DNA from 3 places in the Megamonas funiformis genome. Region 1 is predicted to be linked to each of the others. Evidence: riboswitches for the same ligand, from Rfam matches in the RefSeq annotation. Region 1 holds a riboswitch; each other region holds the start of a gene.
The links. Region 1 has a riboswitch for thiamine pyrophosphate ahead of GXM21_RS05295 (cytosine permease). Riboswitches for the same ligand answer to the same signal wherever they lie in the genome.

Region 1 (4,898 bases):
GTTTACTTTTAGATTTATGGCTAAATAATAAAATACTTTTAATATCTCTTATTTAAACTAAATTTTTTTGCTCCAATCAATTGATTAACAAAAATATTAATAATGGCTATAGCTAACATAACTGGCACAGTAATCCCAATAAAAGTGCTGTAATCAATCAACAATTCATAAGCTATAAAACCAATTAACCATAAAAGACAATTTTTACCAGTGATAAGTGAATTTTGATGATAAATATTATAGCTAAAGAAATATTCAGAAAAAGCAATAGCAAATAACGGTGCAAAAGTTGCTGCTATAAAATAAAGGAAAGTTTCATATTGTTCCATGGATAAGAAAATAGCAAGCAATGTAGAAATTATACATACAAAAAACGCTGTATATTTTACATCTAATTGATTACTGATATGATTTAAACAAATACTTGAAGAATTTATCGTAATGAAATTTGTTGTTACTGTAGATAATAAAATAACAACTAAAGAAATAACACCCAATCCAGATAACATGAAAATATCACAAATATCTGTTATCCCATAATGAACAGCACTACCTAAGCCAATTGTATACATTAAAATACTGCCAAAACAATATGCCACTACACAGCTCAATGTACCTGTAGATTGATTTTTAAGTGTTCTTGTATAATCTGAAATAACTGGCATCCATGATAAACACATAGCAATATTTAATTCTACCGCCATGCCAAAACTCATACTTTCATCTAAAGAAGTTACCACTTCATTTGCAGAAACTACAGCCCCAAAACCTAAATATAAAGAAGCAAGCAATAAACAAAGCATTACTACTTTATTTATCTTACTTACAAAATCCATTGTACTAAAAATCCAAATGCAAGGAAAAAGACCTATAATAATTGTCCATAAAATAGTATTTTCTCCCATATTCCATAAAGATGCCATTAATTTATTAAAAGCTTGTGCCCCAATGATGGTCATTATAGAAGTCCAACCTATTAATTGAATAGTATTTAATAGAGAGAAACTAACAGAACCCAACTTACCAAAAGATAAATTAATACTTTCAGAAGCACTACAACGTTTATTAGCACCGATAATCCCTGCTAAATAAAGAATAATTCCACCAATTACATGACCTACTAAAATAGCTAAAAATCCATCTTTCATGCCAAGTGGTGCTAAAAAAGTTCCTGTCATGATTTCAGCCACAGAGACTGCTGTACCAAACCAAATCAATGATACATTAAAACTAGAATTATTTGTTGATGTAAAAAATGTAGACAAAAAATCACCTCATAAAAAATAAAAATATTTAAAAATAAAAAAAGGAAATAGCCATGCCATTTCCTTGAAAATACGTAATCAAACTAATATTTCCCTACGTTGGCATTATCCAAATCAGGTCATAGGTCGAAGTTCACAACTTCCTCTCAGCCTGTCTACAAGCTCCCTTTTTCATATTCTGCCTTTAATATAAATTATCCTAAAATATTTGTCAAACTCTCGAAAAATCTCCAAAAAATATATTGCATAGCCTATTTTTATATGATAAAATAACCTAGTATGCAACAAACGGTCCGCTGTGAGATATTCTTATATGAACGTTTGAATTAAGGAGGAAAAATAATGAATATTATTCAGGCTTTAGAACAGGAACAATTACGTAACGATATCCCTAAATTCATCCCTGGCGATAGCGTTCGCGTACATGTAAAAGTAGTTGAAGGATCCAACGAACGTATTCAGATGTTCGAAGGTGTTGTAATCGCTCGCCAAGGTTCTGGCGTTCGTGAAAACTTCACAGTAAGAAGAATTTCTTATGGTGTTGGTATTGAACGTACTTTCCCAGTACATTCCCCACGCCTTGCAAAAATCGAAGTTACTCGTAGAGGTATTGTTCGTAGAGCAAAACTTTATTATCTTCGTAACCTTACTGGTAAAGCTGCTCGTATTAAAGAAAGACGCTAATATCTTCATAAGAGGGACTGCCTATGGCAAGTCCCTTTTGTTTTATTAGTATGTTCTAGTAGAGGGAGGATTATCATGGCTGATAAAAAAGAGTCATCTTTAGGTAGTGAAATTAAAGATTGGGTTATTTCCATAGCTATCGCTGTTGTCTTAGCCTTATTCATTCGTCATTTTGTAGTAGAATTATATTTAGTTGATGGACCTTCTATGCGTCCGACATTACAAAATCAAGAGCGTTTAGTCGTTAATAAATTTATTTATAATTTACATGACCCTGAACGCGGTGATATCTTGGTATTCCAATATCCAAAAGACCCTAGCCGTGATTTTATCAAACGTGTAATTGCAATTCCTGGAGATACTATTGAAATCAAAGATGGTCATATTTATGTAAATGGGGAATTAAAAAATGAACCATATATCTTAAGCACAACTAGAGGCGATTATCCACTGGCTACTGTACCAGAAGGACATATCTTTGTAATGGGCGATAATCGCAATAATTCCGAAGATAGTCGTTTCGCTGATGTAGGCATGGTACCATTTGATTTAATCAAAGGTAAAGCAATACTCATCTTCTGGCCACTTGATAAATTAAGAACATTACCATGATAATAACGAAAAGGTACCTATGAAATATTTTGTAGGTACCTTTTTTATTTTATAAAATCTATTTATTGTTTATATGTCTAGCTAAAGCTTGTTGCCAAACTTCTTGAAGCATCGGCAAACGAAATTTAGCATTTGCTGGACTTGTAGATGGCAAAGTATAAAAAGTATATGTTTTATCTTTTAAAATATCTTTATTATATTTCTTAAAGCACTGAAAAGATTTTCCGCCATTAAAACAAATAGTCTTTATCTTAGGATATTTAGCAAATAAAGCTTTAAAATCATTTGGCACTTCATCGCAAATAGCACTATCTAAACTACCTTCTCGAATACAAGAATCTATAGAGTCCCATAGCGCAATATGATTTTTTCTCAATAATTCTAGTCGCTCTTGATAAATAGTTGGTATTATTCCTTCATTAAAAAATATAGCCATTAATTTCCAAAATCTATTTTGAGGATGAGCATAATATTGTTGCTGTTCCAAAGATTTCACACTTGGCATTGAACCTAAGATAATAGTTGTACAATTTTCATCAATAGATGGGGCAAATCCTATGAGTCTTTCCATAAATAAAATCACCTCTATCTTATTATAATATAAAGATTTTTAGTATAGATAAAAAATTTTTAAAAATAAATGTCAAAAAGTCAAAATAATGTTTGACAATTTGACTTTTAGCTTTTATAATATGTTTTGTAAGCAAATATGAAACTAAAGTATAACATAAATTATTACTTTAGTATTTATGTTTACTATATTATTGTTTTTATACTATTATTAATCGAAATGTTACTCATCATGACTTGGAGGTATAAATCATGGGTGAAGAAAAATATACACAAAAAGTTTTAGAAGCTATGCAATCTGCACAGCAAGAAGCAGCACTTCGCTATCATCAAGAAATTACATCTGCTCATGTTCTTTCTGCTTTGATTAAAGAACCAGAAGGTTTACTCGCTACTATTTTTGCTGAATGTAGAGTAGATTTACCTATGCTCAAAGCAAAATTAGAACAAATACTCAAAAAAATTCCTAGCGTAAAAGGTCAAAGTCGTTTAGGCATGAGTACAGAAATGGTTCGTGTATTAGGTAGAGCAGCAAAACTCGCTGAAAACATGAACGATGAATATATAAGCACAGAACATTTATTATTAGCTATTGTCAGCGATAGCGATGACGAAATGCAAACATTATGTAGAGAATTTAATCTACATCAAAATAAAATTCAAGCTGTAATCAAATCAGAACGTAAACAAAATGTAAATAGTGATAATCCTGAAAGTGGTTATAAATCACTTGAAAAATACGGTCGTGATTTAACAGCTATGGCAAGAGTTGGTAAGCTCGACCCTGTTATTGGCCGTGATGAAGAAATCCGCCGTACTATCGAAATCTTATCTCGTCGTACTAAAAATAACCCAGTATTAATCGGTGAACCTGGTGTTGGTAAAACTGCTATCGTTGAAGGTTTAGCTCGCCGTATCGTAACAGGTGATGTTCCAGAATCTCTAAAAAATAAAACATTATATTCTCTTGATATGGGCTCATTAATCGCTGGTGCTAAATATCGTGGTGAATTTGAAGAACGTCTAAAATCTGTATTAAATGAAATCTCTAAATCCGATGGACAGATTTTATTATTCATCGATGAAATTCATACTGTAGTAGGTGCTGGCGCAACTGAAGGTGCTATGGACGCTGGTAACTTATTAAAACCAATGTTAGCACGTGGACAACTCCGCTGTATTGGTGCTACTACTTTAAATGAGTACCGTAAATATATTGAAAAAGATACAGCTCTTGAACGTCGTTTCCAACCTGTAATGGTAGGTCAACCATCTGTAGAAGATACTATCTCTATCTTGCGTGGCTTAAAAGAACGTTATGAAGTTCATCACGGTGTAAGAATTCGTGATAATGCACTTGTTTCTGCAGCTGTATTATCTGATAGATATATCTCCGATAGATTTTTACCAGATAAAGCTATCGACTTAGTTGATGAAGCTGCTGCTAAACTTCGTACTGAAATCGAATCTATGCCAGAACCTATTGAAAAATTGCGTCGTAAAATCATGCAATTACAAATAGAAGAAGAAGCATTAAATAAAGAAACTGATGAAGCATCTAAAGAAAAACTTGCTAAACTCATTGATGAAAAAACTAAATTACAAAATGAAGAAAATGAATTAAAAACAAAATGGGATAGAGAAAAACAAGGTATTGTTCGTGTACGTGCTATCAAAAAAGAAATGGATAGTGCCAATACGGAAATGGAAAAAGCTCAACGCAGTGGCGATTATGCCAAAGCTTCTGAAATCAAATACGGTAAATTA
Region 2 (4,898 bases), 850 kb from region 1:
GGCAGAAAAAATGCGTCAAGAATTCTCCGCTAATGTATCTCATGAATTAAAAACACCACTCACTTCTATCTCTGGATTTGCTGAACTCTTACAAAATAATATGGTTCGACCAAATGACATTCCTTTATTTGCTGGCAAAATCTATAAAGAAGCTCAACGTCTAATCAGTTTAATTCAAGATATAATCAAACTTTCTCAACTTGATGAAAAAAATAGTACCTTTATGAAAGAACCGCTAAATCTTTCTGCTATCTGTAAACAAATTATTTTACGTCTAAATGATAAAGCATTGACAAAACAGGTAAAACTCATTTTTAAAGAAGTTCCTACTAGCGAAATTATCGGTGTTCGTCAATTAATCGAAGAATTAATTTATAACCTCATCGAAAATGCTATAAAATACAATAAAGCCAATGGTTCTGTCTTTATTTCTTTATTAAATGAAGACAAAAATCATCTTATCTTAGAAGTAAAAGATACTGGAATAGGTATAGCGTCAGACGATTTACCACATGTATTTGAAAGATTTTATCGTGCTGATAAATCCCGTTCTCAAATCAATGTAGAAGGTACAGGTTTAGGTCTCGCTATCGTTAAACATATTGCTGAATTCCATCATGCTAATTTAACAATTCAAAGTAAACCTAATGAAGGAACTTGTATCAGAATTCACTTTTCTTTAAAATCAGATTAAAAAATTTTTTAAACCCCTATTTTAGGGGTTTTCTTATTGTTTAAGCTAAAATTTTTGGTATAATAAGTAGAGTAACAAATTTTATAATATATATAATGAGGGTGCATGCTTATGCGATTAATAAAAAATATTATTTGTCTTACTGTATTAATGGTTTTCACATTATTCCATACTCAAATTAGTTTTGCGGCTGATTCTGAATGGTATTGGATTAGCTCAGATGATAAATATAGTAAATATTTTTCTATGACAAGAATTACTACTGTTTCTAGTCAAAATAACATTCCTACTTGTATTGAAGACTGGATAAAAACAGGTTACGCTCCAGGTGGAGCAGCTGAAACTATAGCTAATATGAAACTTCCTATCAATGACCCTAATCAATTAGTCTATAGCTTAGCTCGTGTTCAAATCAATCCTCAAGAAAGAACCTTACGCTATATGGAAGAAATCTTCTATGATAAAGATGGCAAGGCTCTTTATACACTCAAATATGATAATCCTGTAAATAAAGATATCAACTCTCAATCTTTTGATGAAAAATTCTATGCTATGATTGTAGACCGTGTATTCAATAAAGGTGAAGGCGGTCGTCTTATTTCTAATGCTCGTTGGCTTGGCTTATGGAGCAATGAATCTGGAGAAAGCAGTGCTGATACAGCAACACTTCGTCAGATAGATAACAATATTATTGTTTGGATTTGGCAAGAAAACAAAGACTCTGCTGGTAATGTTTCCTCTATCCAATTCATGAAAAAAGAATATAACATACAAAATCTAACAGCTAGAACATTAAAATATAATTTCTGGTCTCCTGATACAAATTGGATTGATAAAACACCTAATCTCGACAAAAATATGCATTCTATCATTCCTGAAAACACAGAAGATGTAGAATTCAAGAAAATAAGATATTATGCTAATAAATATCCTGAATGGGCAACACGTTATCAAATCAATAAAACAGCAACAACAGCTACTGTTCCAACAAACACAACAGCAACTACTACAACTCCAACACCTACTACACCTGTAAACTCTACTACAACATCACCAGCTGCTAGTGGTGTTACAAATCCTATTGGCTCTGTAGGTCCTATTGGAGCTCCTATAAATTAAAATTTGCGACTTAGTTTTAGTTATGCTAAAATTTAGCTTATTAAATTCATCTAACTAAATTAGATTGAAATTGCGGCTGTAGCTCAGACGGATAGAGCATTCGCCTCCTAAGCGAAGGGTCGCGTGTTCGACTCACGCCAGTCGCACCATTAATTTAATAATTAAACAATAAAAGGATATCAAATGATATCCTTTTTTTATTTTCATTTTTAAAATCTTGTTTTTTCTTGAAGAATAAACTATAATATAAGAAAATTGAAAAAATCCACTAGGGGTGCTTATAAAAGCTGAGAGGAAATATTCCGACCCTTAGAACCTGATTTGGTTAAGACCAACGTAGGGAAGTGGCAAATAAATGATTATCAAGGCAGATTTGCAACTTTCTTTTCATATCTGCTTATTTTTTTGCCATTTATCACTTATATTATGGAGGCAAAATTATGACAATGACACAAATGCAATCAGCTAGAGCTGGTAAAATCACTGATGAAATGAAAATCGTAGCTCAAGAAGAAAAAATGGATATTGAAACACTTCGTGAACGCGTTGCCAATGGTACTATCGCTATTTGTGCTAATATCAATCATCAAAATTTACACCCTTATGGTGTAGGCGAAGGACTTTGTACTAAAGTAAATGCTAATATCGGCACATCTAGTGCTTTTCCTGACCCAGCTCCTGAAATCGAAAAATTAAATGTCGCTATCGCATCTGGTGCCCATTCTGTAATGGATTTAAGCACAGGAAATAATATTGATGCTTCTCGTCAAGCTATTTTAAAACATTCCACTGTAATGGTAGGAACTGTGCCAATTTATCAGGCAACAGTTGATGCCATCAAAGCTCATGGTGCTGTCGTGAAAATGACTGAAGAAGATTTACTTCATGCCATTGAAAAACAAGCCAAAGATGGTGCTGATTTCATGACTATTCACTGCGGTGTAACTATGGATGTAATCAATCGCATGAAAGCAGAAGGTCGTTATATGGACGTAGTTAGTCGTGGTGGTTCATTCATCACAGGCTGGATGCTCTATAATGAAAAAAATAATCCACTCTATGAACGCTATGATGATATCTTAGATATCTGTGCAAAATATGATGTTACTATGAGTCTTGGCGATGGTCTTCGTCCTGGCTGTCTTGCTGATGCTACTGACCATGCTCAAATTCAAGAACTTTTAAATTTAGGTGGACTTGTAAAACGCGCTTGGGATAGAGGTGTACAAGTCATGGTTGAAGGTCCAGGTCATGTACCATTTGACCAAATAGCTACAAATATGAAATTGCAAAAAAGCATTTGTCATAATGCTCCATTTTACGTTCTTGGCCCACTTGTTACTGATATTGCTCCTGGATATGACCATATCACTGCTGCAATCGGTGGAACTATGGCAGCTTCTTGCGGTGCAGATTTTCTTTGCTATGTAACTCCTGCTGAACATCTTGCTTTACCAAATGTTCAAGATGTAAAAGATGGTGTTATTGTAACTAGAATTGCCGCTCATGCTGCTGATATCGTAAAAAATGTACCTGGTGCAAAAGATTGGGATTTAAATATGGCTAAAGCTCGTAAAAAACTTGATTGGGAAGAACAAATGAATTTAGCTATCGACCCACAAACAGCTCGTCAAAGACGCGCTTCACGCAATCCAGAAGGCACAACTGCTTGCTCTATGTGTGGCGATTATTGTGCTGTTGAAATCGTCAATAAATACCTCGGTGCTACAATCGAACATTGTTAATTTAAAAATGCAGGATAATCCCTGCATTTTTTCATTCATTATGATAAAATTTTTATAGATATTCTTATATCTCATAAAATTATTGATGAAAGAAGGTATTGTTATGAGTAATCATATTGAAGCCAAAATCGGAGAAGTTGCTGATGTCGTTTTACTTCCTGGCGACCCATTACGTGCAAAATACATCGCTGAAAAATTTCTAGAAAATCCTGTCTGCTACAATCATATTCGCAATATGTTTGGCTATACTGGAACTTATAAAGGCCATAAAGTTTCTATCCAAGGAACTGGTATGGGTATTCCTTCTATTTCTATCTATGCACATGAATTAATCTGCGATTACCATGCTAAAAAATTAATTCGCGTTGGTACTTGTGGTGGTTTAAAAGATGATGTTCATGTTCGCGATGTCGTTATCGCTCAAGGAACAACTACTGATAGCGGCATTATTGTTCGCACTTTTGGTGATGGACTTCATTATGCTCCACTTGCTGATTTTGAATTATTAGGCAAAGCATATCACCACGCTAAAAAATTAAACATTCCTGTAAAAATTGGTAATGTATATTGCCAAGACCGTTTCTATGATGAAGAAGTTGATTTGCAAAAATTAATCCAATATGGCTGTCTTGCTGTAGAAATGGAAACTTCTGCTCTTTATATGCTTGCTGCTCGTTATAATGTACAAGCACTTGGCGTATTTACTGTAAGTAATCACTTATTTACAGGTGAAGAAACTACAGCTAAAGAACGTGAACAATCCTTTGATAATATGATTAAAATAGCGCTTGAAACTGCTATCGACGAAAGAGATATTTAATAATGCAAATACAAAAAGAGGACAATATTGATGTGCACCCAAAATATTGGACATATTAATTAGGCTACTAATTGAAACTTAATTCTGTATTCTACAGGACTAAGTCCTTTTAGTTTTATCTTTATCCGTTTTGTATTATAATATTTTATATAAGATTTTAACTCTTTTATAAAATCTTCAACGGATTTGAATTTTTTTAAATAGAATAATTCGCTTTTTAGTAAACCAAAGAAATTTTCTATTACGGCATTATCTAAGCAATTGCCTTTTCGGCTCATGCTTTGGATAATGCCTTTTTCTTTTAATAATTTTTGATATTTTTTATTCTGATACTGCCATCCTTGGTCTGAGTGTAGAATTATCCCTTTTGTTTCTTTTATCTTTCTTGTTGCATCTTCTACCATATCTAATACTTGCTTTAGTATTGGTCTTTTCGATATTTTATAACTTATTATTTCTCCGTTATATAAATCTATTATTGGTGATAAGTATATTTTTTCATTACATAATGCAAATTCTG
Region 3 (4,898 bases), 190 kb from region 1:
ACATAAACAACATATTAAAAGTACTAGCAAAGATAGCTTTTTTAATATTAGCATACGAATCAAATCCTCCTAAATTTTCTTAAAGAGAAATATTTACTTTGATTAAAGTGTACTTTAGAAATATAGTTTTGTCTAGTGTCTAATTCATAAAATATTCTATACGTATAAATAATCTGCCATAACTGGCTGTAAGCCGTTATGAATTAAATCATGATATACTTCATCTACAGAACGAGTGTCGGCAATTTCAAATTGAGCATCACCTTTATCTTCGCTTTCTTGACTATGTTCACCGATGGCGGTACTTACACCAGCGGAAATTTTTGTAGTAGCGATATTTACAAGATTATCACGAACTCTAGCACATTCTCTAGTAGATATAGTGATACTAGCAGATGGCATAAATAAACGATAAGCACATACAACTTGTAAAAGCTGTGCTTCATGTACATCTTTAGGATTGATTTTATCATTATTGATAATTGGACGAAGGCGAGGGCAAGAAAATGCTATCTCTGCATGTGGATATTTTTGTTGTAAATAATATGCATGCATACCTGTAGCTAATGCATCTTTTCTAAAATCATCTAAACCTAAAAGTGCAGCAAAGCCAACGCCTCTCATACCGCCACGAATTGCTCTTTCTTGAGCATAGAAACGATAAGGGAAAATACGTTTATGTCCAGCTAAATGAAGTGTTTCATATTTATCGCTATTATATGTTTCTTGGAATACAGTTACATAATCCGCACCGCATTTTTGTAGGTAAGCATATTCATCTGTATTCAATGGATAGATTTCAAGTCCAATAACACGGAAATATTTTTTAGCTATTTTACAAGCTTCACCTATATATTCTATGCTGGATTGCTTGCGACTTTCACCTGTTAAAATCAAGATTTCCTGCAATCCAGATTTAGCAATTTCCTGCATTTCTTTATCAATTTCATCATAATTCAATTTAGCACGTTTAATTTTATTATGACAATTAAAACCACAATAGATACAATAATTTTCACAGTAATTAGCAATATATATTGGTGTGAACATATAGATAGAATTGCCAAAAAATCTCTTAGTAGTTTTCTGTGCTTTTTGTGCTATCTGTTCAAGAAAAGGAAGTGCTGCTGGAGATAATAAAGCTCTAAAATCTTCTGGTGTAATATGGTCATGACTAAGTGCAGTTTGTACATCTTGGGCTGTATATTTATCATAATCATAACTATCCATATCAGCTATAACCTTATCTAAAATATCACTTGGTATAACTTCCATATCTGGTAAATATGCCATATAGTCAATACGTTCTTTTTTTAATTCAGCTCTTACTTCATCATTAATAATACTTTCATTAATATGATTATCTTTATTCATTCATCTTACCTCACAATTATTACTGATTAAATTAATAATTAATCTTGTAAAAATCCTGTCAATGGAGAAGATGCACTTGCTCCTTGTGCTTTTACACGACCTAATTTTGCTTCATAAGCAAGGCGTCCTGCTTCAATAGCATAATTAAAAGCTTTTGCCATGCGAACGACATCACCTGCTATTGCTATAGCAGTATTAGCCATAATAGCAGTAGCACCCATTTCCATAGCTTCACAAGCTTGAGAAGGTCTACCAATACCAGCATCTACAATAATTGGTAAGTCGATTTCATCTATGAGAATTTGAATAAATTCTTTTGTACATAAACCTTTATTAGAGCCGATGGGAGCCCCAAGAGGCATTACACAACTAGCACCAGCATTTACTAAATCTCTAGCTACATTTAAATCTGGATACATATAAGGCATAACAGTGAAACCTTCTTTAGCTAAAACTTCAGTAGCTTTGATAGTTTCATAATTATCAGGTAAAAGATATTTACTATCGCGCATAATTTCAATTTTTACTAAATCACTGCCACAAAGTTCTTTAGATAAACGAGCTATGCGAATGGCTTCATCAGCATTTCTAGCTCCAGAAGTATTAGGAAGCAGTGCTATATCTTTAGGAATGTAATCTAAAATATTAGCCATACCACCATTATTTACACGACGAAGTGCTAAAGTTACAATTTCAGCTTTTGCTTCATTGATTGCTGCTTGAATTAATTCTAAAGAATATTTACCAGAACCTAAAATAAATCTTGAATTGAATTGATGTTTTCCTAATTGCCACATAATATGATACCTTCTTTATAAATTATTTTCTAAAATCAATTGAGTGATTAAATTTGCTTGATGACCAGCACAAATAGCTACTCTAGGAGCCATTAAACTATTTTCATTGGATAATGCAGTTTTTTCATCACCACAGATATAAAATTTGCCCATCACCTTACGAGTATGAATTTCATTGCTATGACCAAAACCCGCCATACCACTTCCAGAAATGATATATTTTTCAGGGAAAAGCTCTAATACCTTATTTACTAACATCGCCTTATTTTCAGGAACGTCAAAAGCTTCACAGATGATATCTTCATCTTTAAACAATGAAAAAATATTATCTTCTGTTACCTTTATACAATCAGTAACGATATTTAAATAAGGATTTATCATTTGTAATTGCTCGGCTAGAGCTTGCGTTTTGTATTCATTTAGATGTGAGATGAAATAATGTTGTCTATTGAGATTGCTGATATCTACTTTGTCAAAATCAATTAAATGTAAATGACCTACACCTATTCTAGCTAGTGCCACAGCGATATTAGAGCCTAAACCACCAAGACCGGCTATAGCAACTTTAGCATTATTTAATTTTTCTTGGTTGACTATGCCATGGCGGTCATTTAAAGTTTGATAAATTAATTCTTTTGCCAAAATATCTGCCATTATCAGCCACCACCAACAAAAGTTACGATTTCTAATTTATCATTAGGATTTAAAATAGTTTGTGCATATTTTGCTTTTGGGACTATTTGACCATTTAACTCTATAGCTATCTTATCTAAAGAATAATTATTTTCTTGCAAATAAGTAACTAAATCCATAGGCAAAGATATTTCTTGATTTTGTCCATTAACTATTATCAAAATAAGACCTCCTTATTTTTTATCTTTTGAGAAATTTTATTAAAAAAGGAGTCCACAAAAAGATACACCCGCGGTGGTGCACCCCTTCATGAACTCCTGTTCAATCACATGGTCAACTCTATGTGATTTTAAAAATTAATATATAGATGTGTGTTAAAATAAAAAAGAGATGACAAAATGCCATCTCTTCTAATTGCAAATACATCATAATTATTATCCTACGTTGGCATTATCCAAATCAGGTTATAGGTCAAAGTTCACAACTTCCTCTCAGCCAGTTTACTAGCTCCCTGTTATTAATTTATATATACAATATAATTTATAAATTATCATTTGTCAATAAGTTTAATTATTTTTCTTGAACAACTCACTGACAAGTAAAGAACCTAATATCAAAATCGCTCCAATCCATTGAGAAATACTCATCGGCTCAGCTAAAAGAACTGTGGATAAAATAATCGCAGTTACTGGGTCTAAATAGCTAAAAATAGCAACTTTTTGTGCTGGTAATTCTTGTAGTGAAGAAAAATATAATAAATACGCTATACCTGTATGTATAATGCCTAATATAGCCAAAGATAATAACGAAAAACCACTCATGCTCCATGAATTTCCCTGATAGATTACATAAGGCAATAAAATTATTGAAGCTAATAATAATTGAGCAATACTGCTATCAATGGCAGAAATATCTTTGAAAAATTTATTTGCTAAGACTACAATCGCATAAAATAATGCAGCAGATATTCCATACAGTACACCGATAAAATCATTCACACCAGATTGATTGTCATTGAATATGCCAGCGACTAATGCCATACCTAATAAAGATAAAATTACACAGATGATTTTAAATAGCGATAAACTTTCTTTCAATATAAATGGAGATAATAATACTACAAAAGTAGGTGCTAAATAATATGTAAGTGTCGCTGTAGCTATCGTTGTATAATTATATGCTTGAAATAAAAAAATCCAGTTAAAACCTATAGCTACACCAGATATTAATAAATAGCGTAAATTTTTTATTAAAACATTTCGATTTATTTTTTTGTGCAAACATACCATAGCGATAAATAAAATAAAAGCACCTACAAAACCACGCACTAGGGCTATTTGCGAACTTGCAAGTTCGATATTGCGCACAAATAAACCGATACTACCAAAAATAAGCATAGCCGTAATATTTTTTAAAGTTGCATTCATGAAAATCATTCACATCTCTTTCTATATTTATCTAGTCAATAATTATTGTTTATAATATAGCATAAAAACAATATACGTACTAGCTTAAAATTTGTTATAATTGATTTATATTTTATAATTCTAATGAAAGTACGGTGATATGATGATAAAAGCTATTTTCTTTGATATTGATGGTACATTAGTTAGCTTTAAAACACATAAAATTCCTGAATCTACAATACAAGCTTTACATACTTTAAAAGCAAAAGGAATAAAATTATTTATCGCAACTGGTCGTCCGCCATATGACTTGAAATTTTTAATTGATGAATTTGGCGATTTATTCACTGGTTATATTACTTTTAATGGTCAATATTGTTATGATAGTACAGGGAAAATCTTACACGAAGAATATTTAAATCGTGAAGATTTAATCCAATTTACAAATTACATCAAAGATAAAGATATCGCTTGTGGTTTTATGGAAATAGATTATTTTTATTTTAATCTCTATAATGACCGCTTAGCAAAATTAAAAGAAACTTTAGGAGATACTGCACCTGATAGAGCATTTGATGATGTAAGTCGTGTATCCAATCATAAAACATATCAATTGAATATTTTCCTAAATGAAGATGAAGAACAAGAAGTCTTACCATATTTGCCAAATTGCAAAGCTGTTCGTTGG

Region 2: another riboswitch for thiamine pyrophosphate. It lies ahead of thiC (phosphomethylpyrimidine synthase ThiC); the one in region 1 lies ahead of GXM21_RS05295 (cytosine permease).
Region 3: another riboswitch for thiamine pyrophosphate. It lies ahead of thiS (sulfur carrier protein ThiS); the one in region 1 lies ahead of GXM21_RS05295 (cytosine permease).

The regions. Positions count from the first base shown of each region.
Region 1 is NZ_CP048627.1:1,068,171-1,073,068, reverse strand. Features, by position in the region: gene GXM21_RS05295 (cytosine permease) at 39-1,265, opposite strand; TPP riboswitch at 1,338-1,444, opposite strand; gene rplS (50S ribosomal protein L19) at 1,608-1,949, shown strand; gene lepB (signal peptidase I) at 2,025-2,561, shown strand; gene GXM21_RS05280 (DNA-deoxyinosine glycosylase) at 2,620-3,132, opposite strand; gene clpB (ATP-dependent chaperone ClpB) at 3,384-4,898, shown strand, end outside.
Region 2 is NZ_CP048627.1:215,569-220,466, reverse strand. Features, by position in the region: gene GXM21_RS01010 (sensor histidine kinase) at 1-694, shown strand, start outside; gene GXM21_RS01005 (hypothetical protein) at 806-1,813, shown strand; tRNA gene GXM21_RS01000 (tRNA-Arg) at 1,886-1,962, shown strand; TPP riboswitch at 2,074-2,173, shown strand; gene thiC (phosphomethylpyrimidine synthase ThiC) at 2,254-3,558, shown strand; gene deoD (purine-nucleoside phosphorylase) at 3,662-4,378, shown strand; one part of gene GXM21_RS00985 (IS3 family transposase) at 4,438-4,898, opposite strand, start outside.
Region 3 is NZ_CP048627.1:1,255,253-1,260,150, reverse strand. Features, by position in the region: gene GXM21_RS06380 (hypothetical protein) at 1-54, opposite strand, end outside; gene thiH (2-iminoacetate synthase ThiH) at 157-1,374, opposite strand; gene GXM21_RS06370 (thiazole synthase) at 1,413-2,171, opposite strand; gene thiF (sulfur carrier protein ThiS adenylyltransferase ThiF) at 2,187-2,825, opposite strand; gene thiS (sulfur carrier protein ThiS) at 2,828-3,025, opposite strand; TPP riboswitch at 3,225-3,328, opposite strand; gene GXM21_RS06355 (DMT family transporter) at 3,371-4,240, opposite strand; gene GXM21_RS06350 (Cof-type HAD-IIB family hydrolase) at 4,371-4,898, shown strand, end outside.